Regions from separate parts of the Acidovorax sp. GW823-FHT05D11 genome, predicted to be linked through region 2. Evidence: predicted binding sites of a transcription regulator. Region 2 holds the regulator's gene; each other region holds the start of a gene.

Region 1 (9,654 bases), 880 kb from region 2:
CCCTGTCGGATGACGACATGCGGAACATCGCGTACTGGGTGACCGCCAAGCCCGCGAAGGCCGGCTTCGCGAAGGACAAGGACCTCGTCGCCCTGGGCGAGCGCATCTACCGTGGCGGCATCGCCGACCGCCAGATCGCTGCCTGCGCGGGCTGCCACAGCCCCAACGGTGCCGGCATCCCCGCGCAGTACCCCCGCCTGTCGGGCCAGCACGCTGACTACACCGTGGCACAGCTCAACACCTTCCGCGACGGCTCGCGCGCCAACAGCATCCAGATGACGCAAGTGGCGGCCAAGCTCAACGACAAGGAAATCAAGGCCGTGGCCGACTACATCGCCGGCCTGCGCTGAGCGATTTGATTTTCGTCAATCTTGTGGCCCGAAAGACCGGGCCGCACGGAACCTACCGCCAATAACAATCCCAAAACGGGCGGGCCCATCGCACAGATGGTCCCGCCCTTTTTCTTTCTTTCGCGCCCCGAAGCCCACGTTTCCATCCATGTCCGACAACACCCAAGGCCTTCGCATCCAGTCTGGTTCCCAGGCCTTGCGCGCAGGGATCGAACTGCTGTCCTCGATGCGGTTCGCCATCTCGCTGCTGACGGTGATCTGCATCGCCTCCGTGATCGGCACGGTGCTCAAGCAGCATGAGCCGGCGGTCAACTATGTCAACCAGTTCGGGCCGTTCTGGGCCGAGCTGTTCGGCGCCATCCAGCTCAACGCGGTCTACAGCGCCTGGTGGTTCCTCCTCATCCTGGCGTTCCTGGTGGTCAGCACCTCGCTGTGCATTGCCCGCAACACGCCCAAGATCCTCATCGACCTGAAGGTCTACAAGGAAAACATCCGGGAGCAAAGCCTCAAGGCCTTCCACCACAAGGCCGAGGCAGGGCTGAGCGGGTCCGCCGAGGCCGAGGCGCGCCGCATCGGCACGATGCTGGCGGGCGGCGGCTGGAAAGTGCGCCTGCAGCAGCGCGACACGGCCGCCGGCCCCGGTACCGGCTGGATGGTGGCCGCCAAGGCGGGGGCTGCCAACAAGCTGGGCTACATCGCGGCGCACAGCGCCATCGTGCTGGTGTGCGTGGGTGGCCTGCTGGACGGTGACCTCATCGTGCGCGCCCAGATGCTGCTGGGCGGCAAGACCCCGTACCAGGGCGGCGGGCTGATCGCCGATGTGAAGCCCGAGCACCGCCTGTCGGAGCGCAACCCGACCTTCCGCGGCAACCTGCTCGTGGCGGAGGGCACGCAGTCGAGCACGGCGATCCTGAACCAGTCCGACGGCGTGCTGCTGCAGGACCTGCCGTTCGCCATCGAGCTCAAGAAATTCATCGTCGAGCACTACTCCACCGGCATGCCCAAGCTGTTTGCCAGCGAGATCGTCATCCATGACAAGGCCACGGGCGAGAAGACCCCGGCGCGCGTGGAGGTGAACCACCCGGCCAGCTACCGCGGCATCGAGATCTACCAGTCGAGCTTCGACGACGGTGGTTCGCACCTGAAGTTGCGGGCCGTGCCCATGGTGGCAGGCGCCAAGGCCTTTGATGTCGAGGGCGTGGTGGGCAATTCCACCCAGCTGACCAACAACGGCGGCGGCACTGGCAGCGAGACGCTGACGCTGGAATTCACGGCGCTGCGCACCATCAATGTCGAGAACTTCGGCGGAGCAGGCCCGGGCGGCACCGGTGTCGATGTGCGCAAGGTGGACCTGCGCGAGTCGGTGGAGTCCCGCTTGGGCGCGGCCAACAAGACCGTGACCAAGAAGGAGCTGCGCAACGTGGGCCCCAGCGTGAGCTACAAGCTGCGCGACGCGGCGGGCCAGGCCCGCGAGTTCCACAACTACATGCTGCCCGTGGACACGGGGGACGGCGTGCCGGTGTTCCTGCTGGGGGTGCGCGAGAGCCCGGCGGAACCGTTCCGATACCTTCGCGTGCCGGCCGATGACAAGGGCGGCATGGACGGCTTCATGCGCCTGAAGGCCACGCTGGCCGACCCGGTGGCGCGCGAACAGGCGGTGCGCCGCTATGTGGCGCAGGCCATCGATGCCTCGCGCACGGATCTGGCCGAGCAGCTGCAGCAGTCCGCATCGCGGGCGCTGGCCCTGTTCGCCGGACGCGGCATGGTGGACGGCAAGCCCACCGGTGGCCTGCAGGCGGTCTCGGACTTCATGGAGGCGAATGTGCCGGAGGCCGAGCGCGCGCGCGCCGGTGAAGTGCTGGTGCGCATTCTCAATGGCACGCTGTTTGAGGTGGCCCAGCTGTCGCGCCAGAACGCGGGCCTGCCGCGCCTGCCGCAGGATGAACAGACACGGGGCTTCATGACCCAGGCCGTGCTGTCGCTCAGCGACGCGCAGATATACCCCGCGCCACTGGCGTTCGAGCTCAAGGACTTCACCCAGGTGCAGGCCAGCGTGTTCCAGGTGGCCCGAGCCCCTGGCAAGAACATTGTCTATCTGGGTTGCGCCTTGCTGATCCTCGGTGTTTTTGCCATGCTGTACGTGCGCGAGCGCCGCGTCTGGGTCTGGGTGGCGCCGCAGGGCGGCGGCAGCCACGCCACCATGGCGCTGTCCACGAACCGCAAGACCATGGACGGGGACCAGGAGTTTGTACAGCTCGCACAGAAACTGATCGGGGCCGGCAAGGCCCCGGAAGGCACCGCATGAACACCGCCACCGGCAACACGAATACCGCGATCACCCTGAATGAGGGGTTCTTCGCCCGCCGCAACTGGTTCGACTGGCTGTTCGCGGCCATCGTGGCGGTGGGCGGCCTCTATGCGCTGCAGCGCTACGGCAGCTACATGGATGTGTACGAAAAAGGCATCCTGCTGGGTGCCATTCCCTGCACCATCTGGCTGGGCTGGTTCTGGCGGCCGCTGCGCGTGCTGATGCTGGTGGTGACGGCGGTGGCGCTTTTTGCCATCGGCCTGTACCAGCAGGACGGCGCGGGCAGCCTGGCGCGCGCGGACACGGTGTTCGGCCTCAAGTACTTCCTGTCGAGCCAGTCCGCCATCCTCTGGATGAGCATGCTGTTCTTCATCAGCACCGCGTTCTACTGGATTGGCATGTTCTCGCGCGGCGAAGGCAGGACCATGGGCATGCTCGGCTCGCGCATCGCCTGGGTGGCCGTGGCCATGGCGCTCATCGGCACGCTGGTGCGCTGGTACGAGAGCTACCTCATCGGCCCGGACATCGGCCACATCCCGGTGAGCAACCTGTATGAAGTGTTCGTGCTGTTCTGCTGGATGACGGCGGCGTTCTACCTGTACTACGAGCAGCAGTACGACACCCGCGCGCTGGGCGGCTTCGTGATGCTGGTGGTGAGCGCGGCGGTCGGCTTTCTGCTCTGGTACACCGTGGTGCGCGAGGCGCATGAGATCCAGCCCCTGGTGCCCGCGCTCAAGAGCTGGTGGATGAAGCTGCACGTGCCCGCCAACTTCATCGGATACGGCACGTTCGCGCTGGCTGCCATGGTGGCGTTCGCCTACCTCATCAAGCAGCAGGCCACCGAAACCCGCTGGTACAAGCTGGCCCCCCTGTGGCTGCTGGGCGTGGTCCTGTGCTTCGAGCCCATCGTGTTCCGCCAGGGCGCCACCGAGAACGGCGGCAGCTACTGGATGGTGTACTTCGGCATCTCGGCATTCATCGTGGCGGGCATCCTCTTCGGCCGCAAGCGCATCGCGGCGCGCCTGCCGTCGTTCGAGATCCTGGACGACGTGATGTACAAGTCCATCGCCGTGGGCTTTGCGTTCTTCACCATCGCCACCGTGCTGGGGGCGCTGTGGGCGGCCGAGGCCTGGGGCGGCTACTGGAGCTGGGACCCGAAAGAGACTTGGGCGTTGATCGTCTGGCTCAATTACGCGGCCTGGCTGCACATGCGCCTCATGAAGGGCCTGCGGGGTACCGTCTCGGCCTGGTGGGCGCTGGTCGGCCTGGCGGTGACCACGTTCGCGTTCCTGGGCGTGAACATGTTCCTGAGCGGGCTGCACAGCTACGGCACGCTGTAGGCCCGCGGCTGCCCGCACGCCCCTGCCCGGCAGGCAGGCAGGCGGCGCCTGCAACTATTGTGTCTTCGGTGTAACCTGAACGGCCCAGGGAACGAACTAGCAGTTGTTCCGCTCTATCGCAGAGTCCGTTTCAACCGAGAACCACCGGAGACACCCATGCTGATTCCATCCCGCGAACCGGGTTTCAACCACCCGCATTCCTCCGAGATCACGCCGCGCTCGGTGTACGAGGAGCGGCGCAGGATGCTCCGGCTGATGGCCGGCGGGGCGGCGGGCGCGGCACTGGCCGCCTGGGCCGGGCGCGAGGCGCTGGCACAGCAGGGCACTGTCGCGCGTCCTGGCAAGCTGGCGGCGCTGGCCAGTGCGAAGTCCACCGTGCCGGGCGCCATCTCGATGGAAAAGCTCACCGACTACAAGGACGCGAGCACCTACAACAACTTCTATGAGTTCGGCACCGACAAGGCCGACCCCGCCCGCAATGCTCACACCCTGAAGACCACGCCATGGACCGTGGAAGTCGAAGGGCTGGTGAAGAAGCCTGGCAAGTACGGCATGGAAGACCTGCTCAAGCTCAGTGCCCAGGAAGAGCGCATCTACCGGCTGCGCTGCGTGGAGGGCTGGTCGATGGTGATTCCATGGGTGGGCTATTCGCTGTCCGAACTGATCAAGCGGGTGGAACCGCAAGGCAGCGCCAAGTATGTGGAGTTCGTGACGCTGGCCGACAAGGCCACCATGCCGTTTGTCGGCTCGCGCGTGCTTGACTGGCCCTATGTGGAGGGCCTGCGCCTGGACGAGGCCATGCACCCGCTGACGCTGCTGGCGTTCGGCATGTACGGCGAAGTGCTGCCCAACCAGAATGGCGCGCCGGTGCGCCTGGTGGTGCCCTGGAAATATGGATTCAAGAGTGCCAAGAGCATCGTCAAGATCCGTTTTGTCGAGAAGGAGCCAGGCACGGCGTGGAACAAGGCGGCCAAACAGGAGTACGGCTTCTACTCCAACGTGAACCCCGAGGTGGACCACCCCCGATGGAGCCAGGCCACCGAACGGCGCATTGGCGAAGACGGCCTCTTTGCCAAGAAGCGCAAGACGCTGATGTTCAACGGCTACGAAGCCCAGGTGGGGCAGCTGTACGCGGGCATGGACCTCAAGAAGTTCTACTGACCGCCGCGTCCGCCCGGCTCCGCCGTCACGTCCGGTGGCGAAAGCCCGGCCCGGCCCTTACCCCCATGCGAAAACTGCTGCTCCATCCTGCCGCCAAGCCCGGGGTGTTCGTGCTGTGCCTGCTTCCGCTGGCCTGGCTGGTGTATGCCGCGGCCGCCAACGAACTGGGGGCCAACCCTGCCGAAGCCCTGATCCGCGCCACGGGCGACTGGACGCTGCGCGCGTTGTGCCTGGTGCTGGCGGTGACACCGCTGCGCGTGCTCGCCTCCACGCCCCAGCTCGCGCGCTTTCGGCGCATGCTGGGGCTGTTCGTGTTCTTCTATGGGTTGCTGCACCTGCTGAGCTACGCCTGGTTCGACATGGGCTTTGATGTGGCCGACATCGTGCGCGACATCGTCAAGCGGCCCTTCATCCTGGTAGGGTCCCTGGCGCTGCTGGTGCTCACGCTGCTCGCCGCCACGTCGTTCAACCGCGCCATCAAGGCGCTGGGTGCAAGGCGCTGGCAGGCCCTGCACCGCAGCGTGTACGCGGTGGCGGGGCTGGCCATCCTGCATTTTTTCTGGATGCGCGCGGGCAAGAACGATTTTGGCGAGGTGGCGGTCTACGCGGTGGTGCTCGCGGCCCTGCTCGGCTGGCGGCTGTGGCACCGGCTGCGCAAGCGGCAGGCGGCGCAGGGGGCGGCGGCTCCCCGCCGGACGGCCGCTGGGGCCCGGTAACGCAATGCGGATGGGATGCTAGATCGATTGCTATAAAATATATAGCTAGCTGCGCTTGCCAGTAAAGCGCCAGGCCCTGTTTTTATTGAAGATCGAGCAAACGGCCCGTGCTACCGCCCCAGCCCGGGCCGCAGCTGCCGGGTCACCGGATCGATGTAGCTGGTGGGCAATTGGTAGGCCCGGTCGTCGAACAGGTCGATGCCGCACATCAGGTTCTCGATCCAGTCCATGAAGTCGCTGATGGCCTGCTTGCCGATGATCGGCGCGCCGTGCTGCGGAACGAGCATGGAAATATCGAGCTGCCGCGCCATGCGCACCCACAGCCGCAGGATCTTGTTGGAGACCATGTAGCGGCGGTGAAACCCCTCCATGCGCGGGATGTGCGCCTTGAGGTCGGTCACCGGCACGCGTGCCTCGGCACCGGACATCATGGACACCCCCAGATCGCCCGTGAACAGGATGCGGCTGACCGGGTCGTAGAAATGGAAATTGCCTTCGGAATGCATGAAATGCGCAGGCAGCAGCACCAGTTCATGGCGGCCCAGCGGCAGGTGGCCGCCGCTGTCGGGCACCCCGATGACCCGGTTCTCCGTCTTGCCGACCTTGGTGAAGTGCGGGGCGAAACGCTCCCACACGCGCGAGATCACCAAGTCTGCCTTGGTGCTGGTCATCCACCGGTCCAGCGAGGCAATGATGTCCGGGTCCGCGTGCGAGGCGATCAGGTACGACAGCTTGTGTGGCGGGAAATGCTTGGTCATTCCCATGAACAGCTCGTTGAAAGCGAGGTTGCCGCCGGGATCGATGATGGCGCCCGTGTCGTCGTCCACGATCAGGAACTGGTTGGCCTGCACGGCCTGGCCGTCTTCCTCGATGAGGTCGGTGAACATCAGACAAGCGTGATTCTTGTCGCGGTAGAGTTCCAGGGCCATGGCCATCCTGCAGTGCGATAAAGCACGGACTGTACGATTGACCCTTCGAGGTGTCCTTGATGGAAATCAAGCACCTCGGCATTGGTAGTGGCAGCCAGGTGGGCCGCAGGCCCCTGCCGGCGATTCGCCGCGGCTTAACGCGGCTGCGATGCGGCAGCCGCCGGTGCCTGGGCGGGCGTGGTCGTGCCGACGCTGGGTGTCAGGGTCTGCGGAAGGGTTGCGCGCTGTGCAGCCGCGGGGCTGCTGGGAAGATACAGGGGGCCTCGCTGGCCGCAGCCGGCGAGGGCCGCCGTACTGGCGGCAAGGACAAGCGTCCTGACTAGAATTTGGGAAGCTATCAACATGCGCAAATTGTAATGACCGACCTTGAATTCCTGGACCACGCCGAAAAACTGCTTCTGGCCGTCGAGCGCAGTTGTGATCGTATCAACGACGCGACCGAGGCCGATGTGGACGCCCAGCGCTCGGGGGGCATGGTGACGCTGACCTTCCCCAACCGCAGCCAGATCGTGATCAATCTCCAAAAGCCGCTGCACGAGGTCTGGATGGCGGCGCGCTCCGGTGGCTACCACTACCGTTTCGATGGCCAGGCATGGCAAGACACCAAGGGCGCGGGAGAGTTCTTTGACTGCCTGAGCCGTGACGCAGCCCGGCAAGCGGGCCTGCCGCTGCAGTTCTCGGCCTAGGGAAACCGCCTCAGCCTGGCTCAAGCTTGCTGCCCCCCAGGCTGGGCCTCTGATAGTCCCGGCCGTGTCAGTTGCGGAACAGGTCCAGGATGCGGTTTCGCTCCTCCGCCGGGGGCGGTGCGTGCGGGGCCACCGCCGGTGACGCAGAGCGGTCATCAATGCCCACACTGGAGATGCCGCTGTGGCGGGCGTACTCCTCGTAGAACCACTCCCCGCCGACGTTGACGACGCCAGCCGGCACCGTGGGTTCCATGACAGGCACACCCTTGAGCGCGCGTTCCATGAAATTGATCCATACCGGCAGGCTGAGCCCGCCCCCGGTTTCGCGGCTTCCGAGGTTGCGGGGCGTGTCGTAACCAATCCAGGTCACGGCGGCGATGGTGGGCTGGTAGCCGGCGAACCAGGCGTCAACCGAATCATTGGTGGTGCCGGTCTTTCCGTAAAGGTCCGGGCGCTTGAGCGTGGATTGCGCGCGCGCGGCGGTGCCGGACCGTGTCACCTCCTGAAGGAGGCTGTTCATGATGAAGGCGTTGCGGGCGTCGATGGCGCGGGGCTGCTCGCTGGTCACCGGTGGCGTTGTTTCCGAGATCACGCGGCCCTTGTGGTCCGTGACCTTGGCGATCAGCCAGGGGTTCACACGGTATCCGCCATTGGCGAACACGGAATAGGCGGTCGCCATCTGCAGCGGCGTGACCGAACCCGCGCCCAGGGCCATCGTGAGGTAGGCCGGGTGCTTTTCCGCATCGAAGCCAAAACGCGACACCCATTCCTGGGCCGTCTTGGGGCCCACGGCCTGCAGGATCCGGATCGAGATCATGTTCTTGGACTTGGCCAGGCCGGTGCGCATGCTCATGGGCCCGTCGTACTTTCCGTCGTAGTTCTTGGGCTCCCACGGCTGGCCGCCCGTGACGCCGGCGTCAAAGAACAGCGGGGCGTCATTGATGACCGTAGCGGGCGTGAACCCCTTTTCCAGCGCCGCGGAATAAATGAAGGGCTTGAAGCTCGACCCCGGCTGGCGCCAAGCCTGGGCCGCGTGATTGAACTTGTTCTTGTCAAAGTCAAACCCACCCACCAGGGCCCGGATCGCCCCGCTGCGCGGGTCCAGGGCCACGAACGCGCCCTCGACTTCAGGCAGTTGTGTGATCTCCCAGGCGTTCTTGGGGGTCTTCACGACCCGGATCACCGCACCTCGGCGAATCTTGATGTTCGGCGGTGCCTTGTCGCTGAGGCCCGACTGCGCGGGCTTCAGGCCGTCGCCGGTGATCTCGAGGTTGTCGCCATTGGCCCGGGCCGCAATGATCTTGCGGGGAGAGGCTTCCAGAACGACGGCGGAGAGGACATCCCCGTTGTCCGGGTGATTGGCCAATGCGTCGTCAATGGCATCCTCGACCTCCTGGGCTGCAGTGGGCAAGGCCACGAACTTCTCCGGCCCCCGGTACTGTTGTCGCCGCTCGTAGTCCATGATGCCCCGGCGCAGCGACCCATAGGCAGCTTCCTGCTCTGCCGCGTTGAGGGTCGTGTAGACATTCAATCCCCGTGTGTAGGCCTCGTTGCCATACTGAGTGAAGATCAGCTGGCGCGCCATCTCGGCGACGTACTCCGCATGGATCCGGGTGTTGTCCGGTCCTGACCGGATTTTGAGTTCTTCCTTCTTGGCGTCCGTGGCCTGCTGGGCTGTGATGAATCCGTTCTCCTCCATGCGCTCGATGATGTACAGCTGCCTGGAGCGCGCCCGTTTCGGATTGCTGATCGGGTTGTACGCGGAGGGCGCCTTGGGCAGGCCGGCCAGCATGGCCGCCTCTGCCACAGACACGGATTTCAATGGCTTGCCAAAATACGCCTCCGAGGCCGCCGCAAATCCATAAGCGCGATTGCCGAGATAAATCTGATTCATGTAAATTTCAAGAATCTGATCCTTGCTCAGTAAATGCTCAAGCTTGAATGTCAGTAAGATTTCGTAAATTTTGCGTGTAAATGTTTTCTCTGAAGAGAGGTAAACATTGCGTGCAACCTGCATCGTGATGGTGGATGCTCCCTGGCTTTTCACGCGGCCCAGATTGGCGAGACCGGCGCGAACCACGCCCTTGTAATCAACGCCGCCGTGTTGAAAGAAGCGGGCATCTTCAATGGCCAATACTGCGTCCTTCATGACCTTGGGGATTTC
Region 2 (9,654 bases):
CACGCTGGTCTGGGTGTCCTACGCCATCGTGTTCTTCGGCACCATCGGTGTGCGCAAGGTCAAGCACATCTATGTGGCCAACTGGTTCTTCGGTGCGTTCATCCTGGCCGTGGCATTGCTGCATGTGGTCAACAGCGCAGCGATTCCCGCCGGCTTCATGAAGAGCTACTCGGCCTATGCGGGCGTGCAGGATGCGATGGTGCAGTGGTGGTATGGCCACAATGCCGTGGGCTTCTTCCTCACGGCGGGCTTCCTCGGGATGATGTACTACTTCATCCCCAAGCAGGCAGGCCGTCCCGTGTACAGCTACCGCCTGTCCATCGTCCACTTCTGGGCGCTGATCTTCACCTACATGTGGGCCGGTCCCCACCACCTGCACTACACCGCGCTGCCCGACTGGACGCAATCGGTGGGCATGGTGTTCTCGCTGATTCTGCTGGCCCCCAGCTGGGGCGGGATGATCAACGGCGTGATGACGCTGTCCGGCGCCTGGCACAAGCTGCGCGACGACCCGATCCTGCGCTTCCTGATCGTGTCGCTGTCGTTCTACGGCATGTCCACCTTCGAGGGCCCGATGATGTCCATCAAGACCGTCAATGCCCTGAGCCACTACACCGACTGGACCGTGGGTCACGTGCACTCCGGCGCCCTGGGCTGGGTGGGCCTGATCTCGATGGGGTCGCTGTACTACCTGGTTCCCCGCCTGTTCGGCCGCGAGAAGATGCACTCCATCAAGGCGATCGAGCTGCACTTCTGGATGGCCACCATCGGCATCGTCCTGTACATCGCCGCCATGTGGATCGCCGGCGTGATGCAGGGCCTGATGTGGCGCGCCATCAATCCCGATGGCACGCTCACCTACACCTTCGTCGAGAGCGTGAAGGCCACGTACCCCTTCTATGTGATCCGTGTGGCTGGCGGCCTGCTGTATCTGGGGGGCATGGTGGTCATGGCCTGGAACGTGTGGGTGACAGCGATCTCGGGCCGTTCGGTCAAGGTTGCCATTCCAGCCGTGAATGCGGCGCACGCCTGAGCCGAAGGAGATAACCCATGTCCAACAACAATCCATCTTCTTCGACCGGCTTCTCCCACGAGAAAGTCGAGACCAACAACTTCCTGATGATCGTGCTGATCCTGCTCGTGATCGCCATTGGCGGCCTGGTGGAGATCGTGCCGCTGTTCTTCCAGAAGTCCACGACCGAGGCGGTCAAGGGTGTGGAGCCCTACAACGCCATGCAACTGGTGGGCCGCGACATCTATATCCGCGAGGGCTGCTACAACTGCCATTCGCAGATGATCCGCCCCTTCCGCGCCGAGACGCTGCGCTACGGCCACTACTCGGTGGCGGGCGAGTTCGTGTACGACCATCCCTTCCAGTGGGGCAGCAAGCGCACCGGACCCGACCTGCACCGCGTGGGCGGCAAGTACAGCGATGAGTGGCACCGCATCCACCTGAACAACCCGCGCGACGTGGTGCCCGAGTCGAACATGCCCGCCTATCCCTGGCTGGAAAAGAGCGCGGTGGACCCCGCGAGCGTTGCGCCGCGCATGAAGGCGCTGCGCACCGTCGGCGTGCCCTACACGGACGAGCAGATCGCGGCATCCGCGGCCGACGTCAAGGGCAAGACCGAGATGGAGGCGCTGGTCGCCTACCTGCAAGTCATGGGCCGTGCGCTCAAGTAAAGGAGGTTCGCAATGGACATCACCACCATGCGCATCGTCGCCACGCTGGCCTCGATGGCCTGCTTCGTCGGCATCTGGGTCTGGGCCTACCGGGGCCGCAACAAGGCCCGGTTTGACGAGGCCGCTCGGCTGCCCTTTGAACAAGATTGACCCCCACCAGAACGAGAACACCCCATGAGTGACTTCACCAGCAATTTCTGGTCGGTCTTTGTGACCACGCTGACCCTGGTCGGCATCATCGCCTGCGGCATCCTGCTATGGATGGCAGGCCGCAAGAAGGTGATGGCCACGGCCGACAACACCACGGGCCACGTCTGGGACGAGGACCTGGTCGAAATGAACAACCCCCTGCCGCGTTGGTGGGTCTGGCTGTTCGTCATCACCATCGTCTTCGGCTTCGGCTACCTGGCCGCCTACCCAGGCCTTGGCAGTTTCACCGGCAAGCTGAACTGGACGCAGAAGGGCGAATACGAAGCCGAGATGGCCAAGGCCAAGGCTGAACTGGAGCCGCTGTATGCCCGTTTCGCCTCGATGAAGCCGGAAGACGTGGCCAGGGACCCGCAGGCCCAGGCCATTGGCGAGCGCCTGTTCATGAACAACTGCGCTCAGTGCCATGGTTCCGACGCGCGCGGCAGCAAGGGTTTCCCCAATCTGGCGGACGGTGACTGGCTCCATGGCGGGGCGCCCGAGAAGATCCGTGAAACGATCGAGAAGGGCCGTGTGGGCAACATGCCTCCCATGGCGGCCGCAGTGGGCACGCCCGAAGACGTGCGCAACCTGTCGCACTATGTGCTGAGCCTGTCGGGCAGCCCGCACGATTCGCTGCGTGCTTCGCTGGGCAAGTCCAAGTTCACGGCATGCGCGGCCTGCCATGGCATGGACGGCAAGGGCAACCAGGCGCTGGGTGCCCCCAATCTGACCGACGACGTCTGGCTGCATGGCTGGGGCGAGGCGGCCATTACCGCCATGGTCAACAACGGCAAGGTCAACCAGATGCCGGCCCAGGCCGACAAGTTGACGGAAGCGCAGATCGGCGTGCTGTCTGCGTACGTATGGGGCCTGTCCAACGGCAAGCAGGCTGCCGCGGTGCGCTGATCCGGGCCGGGTGGCGCGCCCCCTGGCGCTGCGCCCGGCTTTTTGCCCCATTGCTGAAGACACACCAAGCCAATAGGTCGACACCACCATGAAGCCACCCAGCGGGCCAGCCCGCAAGGTCATTCCGATTGCACCGGTTGCATCCGATGCCTCGTCCGAGGGCGAGATCGTCTCCTTGTACGAAGCGCAGAAGAAGATTTACCCGCGCTCCATCAGTGGCCTGTTCGCACGCTGGCGCTGGGGCATGGTGTTTCTCACGCAGCTGGTCTTTTACGGCCTTCCCTGGTTCGAGTGGGGGCAGCGCCAGATGGTGCTGTTCGACCTGGGGGCACGGCGGTTCTATATTTTCGGGCTGGTGCTCTATCCGCAGGACTTCATCTATCTCACGGGCCTGCTCATCATCTCGGCGCTGTCGCTTTTCCTGTTCACGGCCGTGGCGGGGCGGCTGTGGTGCGGTTTCGCCTGTCCCCAGACGGTCTACACCGAAATGTTCATGTGGATCGAGCACAAGATCGAAGGCGATCGCAGTGCCCGGTTGCGGCTGGACAACGGGCCCTGGAGCTTCGAGAAGATCCGCAAGAAGTTTCTCAAACAGGTGGTATGGATCACCGTGGCGCTGTGGACGGGGTTCACGTTCGTGGGCTATTTCGTGCCCATTCGTGAGCTCGGCGCGGAACTGCTGGCGCTGCAGGGCAACTGGCAGATATTCTGGGTGCTGTTCTACGGCTTTGCCACGTATGGCAATGCGGGCTACATGCGCGAGCAGGTGTGCAAGTACATGTGCCCCTACGCGCGCTTTCAGAGCGCGATGTTCGACCGGGACACCCTGATCGTGAGCTATGACGTGGAACGCGGCGAGCCGCGCGGCCCGCGCAACAAGACGATCGACCACAAGGCCAAGGGCCTGGGTGACTGCATTGACTGCACCCTGTGCGTGCAGGTGTGTCCCGTGGGCATCGATATCCGCAAGGGCCTGCAGTACGAGTGCATTGGCTGCGGACTGTGCGTGGATGCGTGCAACACGGTGATGGACAAGATGCACTACCCCCGGGGGCTGATCCGCTTTTCCACGCAGAACGGCGTGGCGCAGCGCTGGAGCCAGTCGCAGATCCTGCGGCGCGTCCTGCGGCCTCGCGTGCTGATCTACACCGCCGTGCTGGTGGCACTGTGCGTGGGCATGATGGCCAGCCTGGTCACCCGCACGCCGCTCAAGGTGGATGTGGTGCGCGACCGCGCGGCCCTGTCGCGCATCGTGGCGGGCGGCAAGCTGGAGAATATCTACCGCCTGCAGATCATGAACGCCACCGAAGGCCCCCAGCGCTACCGCATCGGCGCCCGCGGCCTGGACGGGCTGGAGGTGGCCTCTGAAGCCGAGGTGGACATTGGCCCCGCGGAGTCCCGGTGGGTGGCCGTGCGCCTGCAGATACCGTATGGCTCCGCGCCCCCGGGCTCCCATGCCGTGCAGTTCGATGTGCAGGCGGTGGGCGCTGCGGCCCATGTGACCGAGAAGTCCGTATTCCTGGTGCCCCGATGAGGCGACGTGCACCCCGGTGCACGGCCCCGGGGACGTTGTATGACCGAGAAGATTTTTGAGGAGCAAGCACCCATGCCATCCAATCCAGCCATCGGCTCCGCCCCCGCCACCGCTGCGCCCTGGTGGAAATTCGGCCACGTCTGGCTGATCATCGCCGGCCCTGCCATCGTCATCGTGGCGGGCTTTGTCACGCTGTGGCTGGCGATTTCGCGGCCAGACCCCGTGGTCGCCGAGGACTACTACCGCCAGGGCATCGAAATCAACAAGACGCTGGAGGCTCCGGAGAAGAGCCTGGCCCCGGCTATGAAGGGCCGCAACCACGCGGCGACACCGGTTCAGGACCAGCCACGCTGAAACCCCTGGCCGAGCAGCGGGTCTGCGCGGCCTTACCAGGAGACAACCCCGATGTGGACGCAACGCCTGATGTGGATTGCATGGCCCGCCTTTCTGATGGCGGGCGCGATGGAGATGCTGGTTTTTGCGATGGTGGACCCGCAGGACCTGCATTGGTTCGGGCAGCCGCTGGCCCTGTCGCGCCAGGGCGTCTACACGCTCGCGTTCTTTGCGTTCTGGGCCATCACCATGGCCTCCAGCGCGTTGACCACGCTGCTGGCAATGTCGCCCTTTGAACTCAACCGCTGCCCCGTGCCCGAAGGCGAGCGCCCTGATGATTGCCGAAAGACATCATCCTGCCCTTGAACAGCGCACCGGCCGGGCTCCGGTGGCAAGGCGTTGCCGGGACGGGCGGACCTGGCTCGCCTTGCTCAGTGGCAGGCGGACTGGTTGTTCACGATGCGCTTGAGCGCGTCGGTCTCGAGGATGCGGACATGGCGCTGCTTGACTTCGACAATGCCTTCTTCCACAAACTTGGAGAAGGTGCGGCTCACGGTCTCGAGCTTGAGGCCCAGGTAGCTGCCGATCTCCTCGCGCGTCATGCGCAGCACCAGCTCGGACTGCGAGAATCCGCGGGCGTGCAGGCGCTGCACCAGATTGAGCAGGAACGCTGCCAGGCGCTCCTCGGCACGCATGCTGCCCAGCAGCAGCATCACGCCGTGTTCGCGCACGATCTCGCGGCTCATGATCTTGTGCACGTGGTGCTGCAGCGCGGTGACCTCGCGGGACAGTTCCTCGATGCGGTCAAACGGCATGACGCAGACCTCGGCGTCTTCCAGGGCCACCGCATCGCAGGTGTGGTGGTCATTCACGATGCCGTCCAGGCCGATGATCTCGCCCGCCATCTGGAACCCCGTGACTTGGTCGCGTCCGTCCTCGGTGGCCACGCAGGTCTTGAAAAAGCCGGTGCGGATGGCATAAAGCGAGGTGAACGACTCACCATTGCGAAACAGCGTGCCGCCGCGCTTCACCTTGCGGCGAACTGCAACGACCTCGTCGATGCGGTGCAGTTGCTCTTCGCTCAGGCCCACCGGCATGCACAGCTCGCGCAGGTTGCAATTGGAACAGGCGACTTTGATGGTGAGCGGGTTCATAGGCACAGGGCGGAGTTAGGTTTCGAGCATACCGCCCGATGGCCGAAGAGGGAGTCTCTTGGAGGGCGGGCAGGCGACTGACATGCATCAAATTGTCGCTGTTCCGGCCACTCCATCACTTGATTCATGTCAAGGACATGGGGAGCAGCTTACGGCACAGTCAAGGTGTACGCAAGGATTCGCCCCATGACCGCTGTTTCGCCTGACCTGCTGCGCCGTTTTGACGTACCAGGCCCCCGCTATACCTCCTATCCGACGGCCGACCGGTTTGTGGAAGCCTTCGGCCAGGAGGACTACGCCCTCGCCCTCGAGCAGCGCCGCATGGGCACCCTGACCAAGGCGCTGCCCTTGTCCCTGTATGTGCACATCCCCTTTTGCGAGTCGCTGTGCTACTACTGCGCCTGCAACAAGATCATCACCAAGCACCACGACCGGGCTGAAGTCTATCTGCGCTATCTCAGCCGCGAGATCGATCTGCACACGGCGCACTGCGGCACGGGCCAGGTGGTGAGCCAGCTGCACCTGGGCGGCGGCACTCCCACCTTCCTGTCGGACGATGGCTTGCGGGAACTCATGGCGATGCTCCAGCGCAGCTTCACCCTGGCGCCGGGCGGGGAGTACTCGATCGAGGTGGACCCCCGTACCGTCAATGCCGACCGGCTTGCCGTGCTCGCGGAGCTTGGATTCAACCGGCTGAGTTTTGGCGTGCAGGATTTTGACCCCGAGGTCCAGAAGGCGGTGCACCGCATCCAGCCCGCCGAACAGGTGTTTTCGCTGGTGGAATCCGCGCGCTCGCTCGGCTTCGAATCGATCAATGTGGACCTGATCTACGGGTTGCCGCGCCAGACGCCGGAGTCGTTCGACCGTACGCTGGCGCAGGTGGTTCAGTTGCGGCCTGATCGCATTGCGCTGTATGCCTATGCCCACCTGCCGGAGCGGTTCAAGCCCCAGCGCCGCATCCTCTCCGCCGAACTGCCCGCAGCCTCCGGCAAGGTGTCGATGCTCTCCCGTTCGCTCGACGCGTTCATGGGCGCCGGCTATGTGTATGTGGGGATGGACCACTTCGCGCTGCCGGAGGACTCGCTGGCCGTCGCCAAGCGGCAGGGCCGCCTGCACCGTAACTTCCAGGGCTACAGCACCCAGCCCGACTGCGACCTGATCGGCCTGGGCGTGTCGGCCATTGGCAGGGTCGGCGCCACCTACAGCCAGAACGCCAAGACCCTGGATGAGTACTACGACCTGCTGAACCAGGGGCGTCTGCCCGTGGTGCGTGGCTTGGCCCTGACGCGGGACGACCTCGTGCGCCGCGCCGTCATCATGTCCTTGATGTGCCAGGGAGAACTGCTGTTCGAGCCCATGGAACAGGCCTGGCTTCTCGATTTTCGGCACTATTTCTCCGCCGAACTGGCGCAACTCGACACCATGGCCGAGCAGGGGCTGGTCAAGGTGAGGCCCGACGGTGTCGAGGTCACGGCCATGGGCTGGTTCTTCGTGCGCGGCATCGCCATGGTTTTCGACCGATATCTGCAGGCAGACCGCAACCGCGCGCGTTTTTCACGCATCATCTGAATCCCATGCTTGCAACGGTTGCCTCGACTGCCTTGTTGATGGGGCTCGTTGGCGGGTCCCATTGCCTGGCCATGTGCTCGGCACCTTGTGGCGCCGTGGTGGGGCAGGGGAGCGCGGGCTGCGCATCCGCCCCGGGCGCCGGGGCGCCGGCGGAGGGGGCTCCCCCGAAGGTGCAGGCGGTGCGGTGGGCACCGCGCGGTGGCGTGGCCCGGCGGGCCGTGGCCTTTCATGCGGGCCGCCTGACGGGATATGCGCTGGCGGGCGGGCTGGCCGCCCTGGCCATGGACAGCCTGGCGTGGCTCACTCAGCAGACCATGGCACTGCGCCCGGCGTGGACCTTGATGCACGTCGCGGTGATGGCGTGGGGGCTGATGCTGATGGTCCAGGCGCGGCAGCCGCTCTGGGTGGAGCAGGCGGGCCGTGGCGTGTGGGAGCGCGTGAGGCCTCTGGTCCGTGCACCGGGGGGCATTCTTGCCGCGGGGTTTCTCTGGGCGCTGATGCCCTGTGGCTTGCTGTATTCGGCGCTGCTGGTGGCTGCCTTGAGCGGAGGGCCCCTGGAGGGCGCATTGTCCATGGCGCTTTTTGGCATTGGCAGCGGCGTCTGGCTGGTCGGCGGGCCCTGGGCCTGGACGCGGTTGCGGGCCCGGCTCAACACCGTGCGCGCGGACTGGGGGACGCGCGCCGCCGGTGGCCTGCTCTGCGCGGTGGCAAGCTGGGCACTGTGGATGGACCTCGTCTACAAACCCTCGCTGTGGTGCCGCTAGCGTGCATTCGCGCCGCGGCGGCCTGAGGGCGCGGCGGTCTCGGTAACCCACATCCCCATGAGGGGGATTGCCCCGCCCCGCGCCTTCGGGCAGGCAAGTGTTGCCGTGCCGCCGCGGCGCGGGTGGGCTCCTTCGACAAGGCCTTCGAACTGGCGATAATCTGTGTAACTATTGGTGGCATTCACGTCTCCATGTTTCGCGCGCCCCGAAGTGAACTCCTCCATCCTCATCGATATCAGCCAACTGCGCGTCGGCATGTACATCCAGCTCGATGTGGGCTGGATGCACCATCCGTTCCCGGTGAGCAGTTTCCGGGTGGCATCGGCGGACCAGATCGCGACGTTGCGGGAACTGGGGCTCACCGAGGTGCGATACGTCCCCAAGAAAAGCGATCCGGAGCAAAGAGAGCTGGTTCCGGCCGCCTGGAGCGTGCCGGAGATGACGGTGCCCTCGGCCCAGGGACCGGATGCCCCCGGCGCCACGGCCACCGTGGACCCGGAGGCGCAGCGCCGGCGCGAATTGCTGGAGGCGCAGAACCGCACCTTGGCGGCCTGCAACCAGCGGTTCGGAGAGGCCACCCGGCAGTACCAGGCACTCGAACGCGTTGCGTCCGAGCACCCGGACCAGGCCCGCACCAAGGGCGATGCGCTGGTGGCTGGCTGCGTGTCGGAACTCCTCGAGAACGGTGACTCCGTCATCCGGTTGCTGTCGGAGGGCGTTGGCGAGCGCAATGCCCTGCACCCCATCAACGTGATGGTGATCTCCCTGCTGCTGGGCCGTGCCCTGGGCATGAAGAGCTCCGAGCTGCATGATCTCGGCATCGCGGCCCTGATCCATGACCTGGGCAAGCTCAAGCTGCCGCCGAACCTGCGCCAGCCCACACCCTCGATGATCCCCATGGAGCGAACGCGCTACGAGTCCCACGTGGGCGAGTCCGTGGCATTCGCCACGCGCATGGGGCTGCCCGAAGCGGTGCTGACGGCCATTGCGCGGCATCACGAAATGGCCGACGGCAGCGGGTTCCCCCTGCGGCTGTCGGGGCCTGACCTGGGACGGGCGGGGCAGGTGCTGGCGCTGGTCAACCGGTACGACCGCATGTGCAACCCGGCCAACGGCGTGGATGCGCTCACGCCCCACGAGGCGTTGTCCGTCATCTTCGCGCAGCTCAAGGCGCGCTTCGATTCCGTGGTTCTGGGGGCATTCATCCGCATGATGGGGGTGTACCCGCCGGGCTCCATTGTCCAGTTGGTCAATGACCGCTATGCGATCGTTGCCTCGGTCAACTCGTCGCGGCCCCTGCGGCCCAAGGTCATCGTGCACGATTCCCGTGTGCCCAAGGACGAAGCACCGATCCTGGACCTGGAAACGGTGCCCGAGCTGGGCATCCGGCGCAGCCTCAAGCCCGCGCAGCTGCCGCGCGATGCGCTGGGCTATCTCTCTCCCCGTCAGCGCATCTGTTACTTTTTCGAGCGTGCGGTCAGTCCCGGCAATGAAGAGGCAGGTTCGTGAGGGTTTCGCAATC
Region 3 (9,654 bases), 1.8 Mb from region 2:
CCAGCGCCACCATGTGGAGCTGCAGGCCCGGCAGGCCGTGCTGGCGGCCCTGCGGTCCCGCTTCGGGCCATGGCGTGACCGGCTCGGCGACGACCACATGATCGACCTGGCCGTGCTGGGCCGCATCAGCGACACGGCGCTGACCAGCGACGCCGAGATCCAGATGACCGCCGCCGGCCTGCCCAACACCTTCGTGCCGGGGCGCAACCTGCTGTTCTTCAACCTGGCCGCCGCCGTGGGCTACCGGCGCCGGCTGCACACGCTGGTGGGCGGCATGTGCGAAACCGACTTCTCGGGCTACCCCGACTGCCGCGACGACACGCTCAAGGCGCTGCAGGTCGCCGTGTCGCTGGGCATGGGACAGCGCTTCACGTTCGAGACGCCGCTCATGTGGCTGGACAAGGCCGCCACCTGGGAGCTGGCCCGCACCCTGGGCGGCGACGCGCTGGTGGATCTCATCATCACCGAGTCGCACACCTGCTACCACGGGGTGCGCGACACGCTGCATGCCTGGGGCTACGGCTGCGGCACCTGCCCGGCGTGCGAGTTGCGCAAGGCGGGCCATGCGCGGTGGCAGGCCGGCCAGACAGGCCAGCCCAGCACCTGAAGGGCGGGACAGAGCGGGACTGGGCGGATTGTGATGCATAACCTCATGCATCTTTTGCATGGTTTTAGCCCCAGTCTGACAGACAAGCGGTCGGCAGATTCATAAAATTGACACCCCAGCCGACCCGCGGAATCCGTGGAAATAGCCTCCACCCCGTGGGGCTGATCCACGCTCCCGCCCGCCGACTGAGCACGAAAGCCGTTTTTTCAAAGGCAGCGCTCAGCATCGCAACTGCGCCAGGCCTTGCCGCGATCCACCGGGTCCGCTTCCTTTGAAAAAACTGTTTTTCAACTTAGGAAGCTCCCGATGAACGCACCCACCATGCAGGGCCTGAATCTCAACGCCCCCGCTTACGTCAAGAACGCCCGGCTGCTCGCCTGGGTGGCCGACATGGCCGCCCTGTGCAAGCCCGACACCATCTACTGGTGCGACGGCAGCAAGGAAGAGTACGACCGCCTGTGCCAGCAACTGGTCGACGCCGGCACCTTCAAGAAGCTCAACCCCGCCAAGCGCCCCGGCAGCTTCCTGGCCTGGTCCGACCCGTCGGACGTGGCCCGCGTGGAAGACCGCACCTACATCTGCTCGGCCGCCAAGGAAGACGCAGGCCCCACCAACAACTGGATGGCCCCCGCTGAAATGCGTGCCACGCTGCAGCCCCTGTTCGACGGCTGCATGAAGGGCCGCACCATGTACGTGGTGCCCTTCAGCATGGGCCCCCTGGGCAGCCACATCGCCCACATCGGCGTGGAGCTGACCGACAGCGCCTACGTGGCCGTGAACCAGCGCCTCATGACCCGCATGGGCAAGGCCGTGTACGACGTGCTGGGCGTGGAAGGCGAGTTCGTGCCCTGCATGCACACCGTGGGCGCCCCCCTGGCCGAAGGTGAAAAGGACACGACCAGCTGGCCCTGCAATCCCAAGGTCAAGTACATCGTGCACTACCCCGAAACGCGCGAGATCTGGTCGTACGGCTCGGGCTACGGCGGCAACGCGCTGCTGGGCAAGAAGTGCCTGGCCCTGCGCATCGCGTCGACCATGGGCCGCGACCAGGGCTGGCTGGCCGAGCACATGCTCATCCTGGGCGTGACCAACCCCGCCGGCAAGAAGTACCACGTGGCCGCCGCCTTCCCCAGCGCCTGCGGCAAGACCAACTTCTCGATGCTGGTGCCGCCCGAAGCAGGCTTTGCCGGCTGGAAGGTCACCACCATCGGTGACGACATCGCCTGGATCAAGCCCCATGCCGACGGCAAGATGTATGCCATCAACCCTGAAGCCGGCTACTTTGGCGTGGCCCCCGGCACCAACATGCACACCAACCCCAACTGCATGAAGAGCCTGGACAAGGACGTGATCTTCACCAACGTGGCCCTGACCGACGACGGCGACGTGTGGTGGGAAGGCATGGAAAAGGACACCGGCAAGCTCCCGGACCACCTGATCGACTGGCAAGGCAAGGACTGGACGCCCCAGATCGCCAAGGAAACCGGCGCCAAGGCGGCCCACCCCAACTCGCGCTTCACGGTGGCCGCCACCAACAACCCGGCGCTCGATGCGCAGTGGGACGACGCCAACGGCGTGGCGATCGACGCCTTCATCTTCGGCGGCCGCCGCTCCACTACCGTGCCCTTGGTGACGGAAGCCCGCACCTGGACGGAAGGCGTGTACATGGCCGCGACCATGGGCTCGGAGACCACCGCCGCCGCCTTCGGCGCCCAGGGCGTGGTGCGCCGCGACCCCTTCGCCATGCTGCCGTTCTGCGGCTACAACATGAGCGACTACTTCCAGCACTGGCTGAACATGGAAGGCAAGATCGCCGCCACCGGCAAGGCGGTGCCCAAGGTCTTCTGCGTGAACTGGTTCCGCAAGGACGAGGCCGGCAAGTTCGTCTGGCCCGGCTACGGCGACAACATGCGCGTGCTCAAGTGGATGATCGACCGCATCGAAGGCCAGGCCCAAGGCCAGGAAACCATGTTCGGCGTGGCGCCCCAGTACGCCGAGATCAACTGGACGGGCCTGGATTTCAGCGCCCAGAAGTTCGACGCCGTGACCAGCATCGACAAGGCGGCCTGGGCCGATGAGTTCAAGCTGCACGATGCCCACTTCGAGCAACTGGCCTACCACCTGCCCACGGCCCTGCTGGATACCAAGGCCCTGCTGGAAAAACGCCTGGCTGCATAAAACCCTGTTCTTCCCAGTCCGAGAAACCGCCCCTTCTGCCGAACGGGCGGTTTTTTCATGGGCCGGCGCCAGGGGGAAGACAGGCCAGGCGCAGGACAGCCGGCCCATGAAAAAAGCCGTGGCGAGCGTTCGCCACGGCTTCAAGGGGATCGGGACGGCCGCGCCGGCCGCGCAGCGCGGTCTCAGTAGTACGTGCGGATATCGTTCACCGTGGGGATGCCCATTGCATGGTTCAGTTCAGCCATGATGCGGGGATCCTTCATGGCGACTTGCCAGGTGCGCTCGTCGTCCGCGGCGCGGCGGCGGTTTTCCGCCCAGGCGCGGCCTGCCACGCGCAGAGCGGCGCCAGCACGGCGTGCCGGGGCGGTCAGCAGGGCCAGGGCGGCGAACGCCACCAGCCACAGCACCATCCACGCGGCCAGCAGGTGGCCTTCGCTCCAGGTGTCGATGACCTGGTTGGCCACGACCAGCAGTGCCGACACGACGGCCGCGAGCAGCAGGGTGGCGGCACCACGGGCGCCGTCAAAGTTGGCGGCCACGCTCTTCAGAGCGGCGGCGGCGTTTTCGGCGCGGACCACGCCGGGGTGTTCAGTGGGGTAGTCAACGTGTGCAAAGCTGGTCATTTCGGTTTCCCTTTTCTAACGCTTGTGGCGAGATTGCCGGGCGATGGGGTGATATTAGGGTTTACCCTTTGCATGTTCAAGTTTATATTTTGAATCATTGATATTCATAATGGTGATGAATTGCCATGACACCCTTGAACTTCCGCTCGCTGGACCTGAATCTGTTGCGCGTCTTCGACGAGGTGATGGCCGAGCGCAGCCTCACGCGCGCGGCGCACAAGCTGTCCATCACCCAGCCCGCCGTGAGCAATGCCATGCGCCGGCTGCGCGACGTGCTGGGGGATGAACTGGTGGTGCGCAGCGGCCAGGGGGTCGAGCCCACGCCCCGCGCCTTGGCGCTGTGGCCCCCCGTGCGCGAGGCCCTGGCCCATCTGCAGGACTCCCTGGCGCCGGGGCGCTTCGAGCCCGCCACGGCCGAGTCCACCTTTGTGCTGGCCATGGCCGATGCCACGGCGGCCACGCTGGTTCCCGCCCTCGTGGAGATCATCGAGCGCGAGGCCCCCGGCATTTCGATCCGGGTGCTGCCCCTGACCACCCGCGACCCCCGACGCCTGCTCGACGAGGAAGCCGCCGACATGGCGGTGGGCTACTTTCCGGCCGTGCTGGCGGACCTCACGGCACGCGCGCAGTCGGGCGGGGCGGTCGCGTTCGAGAGCCGCCGCCTCTACGACGGGGAATACGTGTGCGTGATGCGCCAGGGCCACCCGCTGGCGGACGCGCCGCTCACCCTGGACGCCTATTGCGCTGCCCGGCACATGCTGGTGAGCTTTTCCGGCCGCCCTTTCGGTTTCATCGACGAGGCGCTGGCCTCCCTGGGCCGCGAGCGCAAGGTGGTGATCACGGTCAACCAGTTCTTCACCGCCGGGCGCGTGGTGTCGGGTTCGGACCTGCTGACGGTGCTGCCGCGCCACTTCGTGCCCGTCACGGGCATCTCCGACGCGCTGGTGCAACGGGCCCTGCCGCTGGACGTCCCGCCCGTGCACGTCGATGCCCTGTGGCGCCGCCGCGGCCCGCAGCAGGCGGCGATGACCTGGCTGCTGCACGCCCTGGCGCGCTCGGCGCGCCGCACCTTTCCCGAACCGTGAGGCCCGGGCGCGGGCATCCCGCCCACCCACCCCAGCGCGGCCTGCCGCGGCAGTGCCTTGCGGCGGGATCTGGCGCATTTCGGGGTGCCGCCAGGGCATTCGCTTCGCCCCTTCCCACCCCGAGCCCGTAGACTGCGCGCTCCATGAACATCCAGCTGCTGTCCGATCTGCACCTTGAGGCGCACCCCCATTTCATCCCCGAACCGGCCCCCGGCGCCGATGTGCTGGTGCTTGCGGGGGACGTGGGCTCCTACCAGCAGGGCTCGCTGCTGCAGGACGATGACTTCGGCCTCGCCCGGTTCTCGCCCCTGGCCCCGTACGCGGGCTGGCCCACGCCGGTGCTCTTCGTGCCCGGCAACCACGAATACGACGCGCAGGATTTCGATGCGGCCCACCAGCGGCTGCGCAGGACCTGCGAACGGCTGGGGATCACCTGGCTGGAGCGGGAGGTGGTCACTCTTCAAGGTGTCCGCTTCGTGGGCACCACGCTCTGGAGCGATTTCGACGCTTTGGCGGACCACGAAGGCACCACCGACCTGGTCAGGCGCCTGAAGCTGCGCGACAAGGCTTTCCGGGCGGCGAATTTCTATCTGCGCAAGACGGGCGGCACCCGCCATGCGCAGCCATTCCTCGCGGAGGCCGTGCGCGACCAGGCCCTGGCCTGCCAGCAGTGGCTGGCCGACGCGCTCGCGGTCCCGTTCGACGGGCCCACGGTCGTGGCCACGCACTTCGCGCCCAGCCTGCGCAGTGCCGACCCGCGCTACGGCATGGTGCCGGGCACGGCGGGCTTCTGCAACGCGCTGGACGCCCTGCTGCCCCGCGCGCAGCTGTGGCTGCACGGGCACCTGCATGCCCCGAGCGACTACACGGCACGGGGCCTGCGCGAGGACGGCACGCCGTGGCAGTGCCGCGTCGTGGCCAATCCGCTGGGTTATGCGCGCAAGGGCGAGCAGGCGGCGTTCCAGGCGCAGTGCTGCATCACCTTATGATCGGTGCACGGGGCCCTGCCGCCCCGCAGTGCAGAGGAAAAAACATGACCCAGGTCAAGACAACAGAAGTCCGCGCACGTTAGTCTGACCCATTCCTTTTCGGAGAACACCATGAACATCCTGCTTGCTGTCGACGGCAGCGCCTACACCAAGAAAATGCTGGCTTACCTGGCCACCCACGAAGAACTGCTGGGGGGCAACCACCAGTACACGGTGCTCACCGTGCAGGCCCCGCTGCCCGCGCGTGCCCGCGCGGCCCTGGGCAAGGAAGTCGTGGAGAACTACCACGCCGAAGAAGCCGAGAAAATCCTGGCGCCCGTGTGCAAGTTTCTCGCGCGCCACGGTGTGGAGGCCAAGCGCAGCGTCAAGGTCGGCACGGTGGGCGAGAACATCGCCAAGGTGGCCGACAGCGGCAAGTTCGACCTGCTGGTGATGGGCTCCCACGGCCACGGGGCCCTGGCCACCCTGGTCATGGGTTCGGTCACCACGCAGGTGCTGGCCCACAGCAAGGTGCCCGTACTGCTCGTGCGCTGAGCCCCGCCGCCCGGCGCAGGCCGCGCCCTGCCTCGGCAGGGTTTTTCGCCCGCAAGACAAGAAAGCCCGGCATGCCGGGCTTTCTTGCGAGGTGCGAAACGCCGGAACGGGCTGCCGCTACCGCGCAGCCAGCCCGTCGAAACAGGTGCGCACCACCAGATCCACGATCTGCGCATCCGAATACTGGCCGCCTTCCTTGAGGAAGCTCACCACCGGGTCACAGGCCCGCGCATACAAGGTGTACAGCACCACCAGCGGTGGCAGCGTGGGGTTGATCACGCCCTCGGCCTGGGCCTGGGTGATCCATTCGCCGATCTGGTCGCTCACCGCCACCAGGCCGTTGAGATAGTCCTTGTTGGCCATGAGCACCGCGCGCAGCGTGGAGTTGCGGCTGGGCAGCAGCGGCATTTCATTGCTCAGCAGGCGCTCCAGCGACCAGCGCACCAGCGCATGGAGCTTTTCGAGGGGTGGCGTTTCGGCGGGCAAGTCCGCCAGATAGGCCCGCACCCGCGCCAGGATCTGCACCATGGCGGCGCTGCACAGCTCTTCCTTGCTGCAAAAGTGCTTGTACAGGCTGGCCTTGGCAATGCCCACGGCGTTGGCCACATCGTCCATGGTCATGGCGTCGAAGGCCTTTTCGCCCAGGAGCTGGCAGGTGGACTGGAGGATGGCATCCTCGCGCGCCTGGTGCATCTGCTCCTTGAACGAGGCTTTGGGGGGCTGCGTTTGCATGGCGTCCATTTTATACATCACAGTAAAAAAATAAATGACCAAGTTGCAATGCAACTACGTCGTTCACGTTTTCTCCAGCAGGAATCGTGCCGCGGGCCTGGGCGCGAGGGCGGGCAATCTGCGCTGGTGCACTGCAGCACCCGCCCCCATAATCGCGCCGCCATGTCCACGCCGCACGCCCTGCCATCGACAGTTTTCACCACCGACCAGGGTTCCGGCGAAGAGCGCTTCGAGGCCTGGCGCAGCAGCATTTCGGTGGTCTTCGATGTCGCGCCGCTGGACCGCGATCCGCTGGAGAGCTTCAGTGCATCGGTCACCGCCAGCCACCTGGGCGCCCTGCTGGTGGGCGACCTGCGCTTTGGCCGGCAGCAGTTCTCGCGCGGTACGCCGCGCGTGGCGCGCGACGGGGTCAACCACTACCTGGTGCAGTGGTACCGCAGCGGCGGGTTCGTGGGCCAGCACGACGACGGCGTGGACATGCAGGTGCGCGCGGGCGACATCACCGTGTTCGACCTCGGCCGCACGCAGCGCACCTACGCCAGCCCCTCGCACGTCCTGTCCATCGTCGTGCCCCGCGAGATCGCCGACGAGGCCTTTTGCAGCCCCTCGGCCGACCTGCACGGCACGGTGCTGCGCGGCCACACGGCGCTGGGCGGGCTGCTCAGCGACTACCTGCAGTCGCTGCATCGGCGGCTGCCCACCGTCACCCTCCCCGAGGCGCCCGCCGTGGTGCAGGCCACCACGCAGATGCTGGCGGCCTGCCTGCGCCCGGGCCGCGACACCCTCGCCCAGGCGGAACCACAGATCCAGGGTGTCACCCTCGGACGCATCCAGCAATACATCGCGCAGCACCTGGGGGCCCCGCTCAGCCCCGAGCTGCTGAGCCGCACGTTCGGCGTCTCGCGCAGCATGCTGTACCGGCTGTTCGAGCCGCTGGGCGGCGTGGCGCACTACGTGCAGCAGCAGCGCCTGGCCCGGGCGTTCCACGCGCTGGCCAACCCGGCCAACCGCCGGCTGCGGGTGGGCGAGATCGCCACGCGCGCCGGGTTCACCAGCGAGGCGCATTTCAGCCGCGCCTTTCGCACGACCTTTGGCCTCACGCCCAGCGACGTGCGTGCCATGGGGCGCGGCTGGCAAGCGCCCCGCAAGGGCCCGGACGGCGCCAGCGGGCAGACCACCGCCGAATACGCGGACTGGCTGCGCGGCTTGAGGGTGTAGCACCCGCTTTTGCCGATCCCTCGGCGGCACGGGCAGTCAAGCGCCCTGAAACGCACAGTCAAGCCGCGGCGTGAATGCTGCCTAGCATGCGCGGCAGCCCTCCTTCGCTTCTTCTCCGTGCGCGCCACCATGTTCCTTGTCCGCGGCATCGCCGCCGCCCTTTTCGCGGCCAACCAACCGGCGCAGCGTGGGCTTGGCCTTGACCGACGGCGGCCCGGGTCCCGTCGCAGGGCTCGCGCGTCACTCCCAAAACAATAGCTACTCACCCTTTTAAAACAAGCGCTACAAGGCAATTTCATGCAAAAAAACCATCCCTCCCGTCACCCCGCAACCGCCCCACGCATCGCCCTGCTGTGGGCCGCCGCCGCTGCAGCCCCCGCCGCCTGGGCCCAGGGCGCGCCCGTGGGCGCGGTGGCCTATGCCCCGCTGGCGGCCCCGGCCGCCGTGCCCACGCTGTCGCAATGGGGGCTGCTGGTGCTGGTGCTGCTCCTGGCCGCCGCGGCCCGCCACCTGCTGCGCCACGCGGGGCACGGCGTGGTCCGCGCCATCGTGCCGGGGCTGCTGACCTGCGCGGCGCTGCTGTGCATGCCGTGGGGCGGACAGGCGATCGCGGTGCCCTCCAGCGATGTCCCGCTGGACAACCCGGCGGGGGGCGTGGCCGACATTCCCGACCACCCCGACCTGGAACGTGCATTCGCCGACTACCTGCACGCCTACGAGGTGCGCAACACCACGGACCGCCCCCAGCGGATCACCGCCGTGGGCGTGACCGCCGCGCACCGCATCCAGGGCCCGGGTGATGAGACCCGATGCACCGTGGGGCAGACGCTGGCACCCATGGCCTCGTGCCATCTCGTGGTGGGCCGGCCGCACTGAACGCAGCCGCCGCCCCGGCTAGGCCGCCGGCGCCTCGAGCGTGCGGGCGGCCGTGGCCGTGAGCGCGGCCGTGAGCGCGTCCAGCACCGCCGACTCCAGGTTCCAGCAGTGCCAGTACAGCTGGATCGGCAGCCTGCGGCCGGGCGCCAGGTCCACCATGCTGCCGTCGGCGATGGGCCCGCGCGCCAGCAGCTCGGGCACCACGCCCACCGCCCAGCCGGCGGCCACGGCGCGCATCTGCGCCTCCGACCCGGGCACGAACAGGTGGTTGAGCGCCACGCGCTTGAGGCCGAAGGCACGGGCCACGAATTCGGCGGCCATGTCGTCCTTGCGGTTGAACGACAGGAACGGCACTTCGCGGAAGTTGTGCGGCGTGAGCCCCTGGGGCAGGTGCTGCTGCGCATAGGGCGCAGACGCCACCGCCACGTAGTGCATGGCGCCCAGAGGCACCATCTTGCAGCCGCGCAGGGCCTGCTTGAGCGTGGTCACGCAGCCCAGCACCTGGCCGGAGCGCAGCCATTCCTGGGTGAAGTCCTGGTCGTCCACGATGATTTCGAGCGGCAGGCGCTGGCGCACCAGGTCGTGCAGCGCGCCCATGGCCCAGGTGGCGATGCTGTCGGCATTGATGGCGATCGAGATGCGTTCGTCCTCACGCGTGCCGCCGGGGGCGCTGGGCGCGAGTTCGTGCAGGTCGCGCTCCAGGTCGGCGCGCAGCAGTCGCAGCTGCTTGGTGTGCTTGAGCAGCAACTGCCCCGCCGAGGTGGGCCGCAGCGGACGGCTGCGCACGATGAGCACCGAGCCCACCTGCGCCT

Evidence for each region. The regulator FNR, encoded in region 2, switches genes on or off when oxygen is low (the NO sensors DNR and NnrR bind a similar motif). The targets are predictions, from matches to a motif close to TTGATNNNNATCAA.
Region 1: AC3RCE_RS05330 (oxygen-binding di-iron domain-containing protein) is a predicted target of FNR. The motif match lies at 6,861-6,874, and genes of this name have one in related genera.
Region 3: AC3RCE_RS01020 (universal stress protein) is a predicted target of FNR. The motif match lies at 5,527-5,540, and genes of this name have one in related genera.

The regions. Positions count from the first base shown of each region.
Region 1 covers NZ_CM179502.1:1,167,034-1,176,687, forward strand. The annotation lists gene AC3RCE_RS05305 (c-type cytochrome) at 1-350, shown strand, start outside; gene AC3RCE_RS05310 (cytochrome c biogenesis protein ResB) at 499-2,655, shown strand; gene ccsB (c-type cytochrome biogenesis protein CcsB) at 2,652-3,998, shown strand; gene msrP (protein-methionine-sulfoxide reductase catalytic subunit MsrP) at 4,155-5,159, shown strand; gene msrQ (protein-methionine-sulfoxide reductase heme-binding subunit MsrQ) at 5,225-5,875, shown strand; gene AC3RCE_RS05330 (oxygen-binding di-iron domain-containing protein) at 5,986-6,804, opposite strand; gene lptM (LPS translocon maturation chaperone LptM) at 6,939-7,148, opposite strand; gene cyaY (iron donor protein CyaY) at 7,161-7,490, shown strand; gene AC3RCE_RS05345 (penicillin-binding protein 1A) at 7,558-9,654, opposite strand, start outside.
Region 2 covers NZ_CM179502.1:2,050,802-2,060,455, forward strand. The annotation lists gene ccoN (cytochrome-c oxidase, cbb3-type subunit I) at 1-1,033, shown strand, start outside; gene ccoO (cytochrome-c oxidase, cbb3-type subunit II) at 1,051-1,683, shown strand; gene AC3RCE_RS09410 (cbb3-type cytochrome oxidase subunit 3) at 1,696-1,833, shown strand; gene ccoP (cytochrome-c oxidase, cbb3-type subunit III) at 1,858-2,778, shown strand; gene ccoG (cytochrome c oxidase accessory protein CcoG) at 2,867-4,312, shown strand; gene AC3RCE_RS09425 (FixH family protein) at 4,385-4,666, shown strand; gene AC3RCE_RS09430 (hypothetical protein) at 4,718-5,011, shown strand; gene fnr (fumarate/nitrate reduction transcriptional regulator Fnr) at 5,077-5,799, opposite strand; gene hemN (oxygen-independent coproporphyrinogen III oxidase) at 5,986-7,368, shown strand; gene AC3RCE_RS09445 (sulfite exporter TauE/SafE family protein) at 7,374-8,132, shown strand; gene AC3RCE_RS09450 (cyclic di-GMP phosphodiesterase) at 8,343-9,641, shown strand; gene AC3RCE_RS09455 (sensor domain-containing protein) at 9,638-9,654, shown strand, end outside.
Region 3 covers NZ_CM179502.1:209,900-219,553, reverse strand. The annotation lists gene queC (7-cyano-7-deazaguanine synthase QueC) at 1-607, shown strand, start outside; gene AC3RCE_RS01040 (phosphoenolpyruvate carboxykinase (GTP)) at 914-2,785, shown strand; gene AC3RCE_RS01035 (hypothetical protein) at 2,968-3,408, opposite strand; gene AC3RCE_RS01030 (LysR family transcriptional regulator) at 3,534-4,493, shown strand; gene AC3RCE_RS01025 (metallophosphoesterase) at 4,637-5,482, shown strand; gene AC3RCE_RS01020 (universal stress protein) at 5,594-6,016, shown strand; gene AC3RCE_RS01015 (TetR/AcrR family transcriptional regulator) at 6,134-6,757, opposite strand; gene AC3RCE_RS01010 (helix-turn-helix domain-containing protein) at 6,911-7,966, shown strand; gene AC3RCE_RS01005 (midcut-by-XrtH protein) at 8,264-8,842, shown strand; gene AC3RCE_RS01000 (LysR family transcriptional regulator ArgP) at 8,861-9,654, opposite strand, start outside.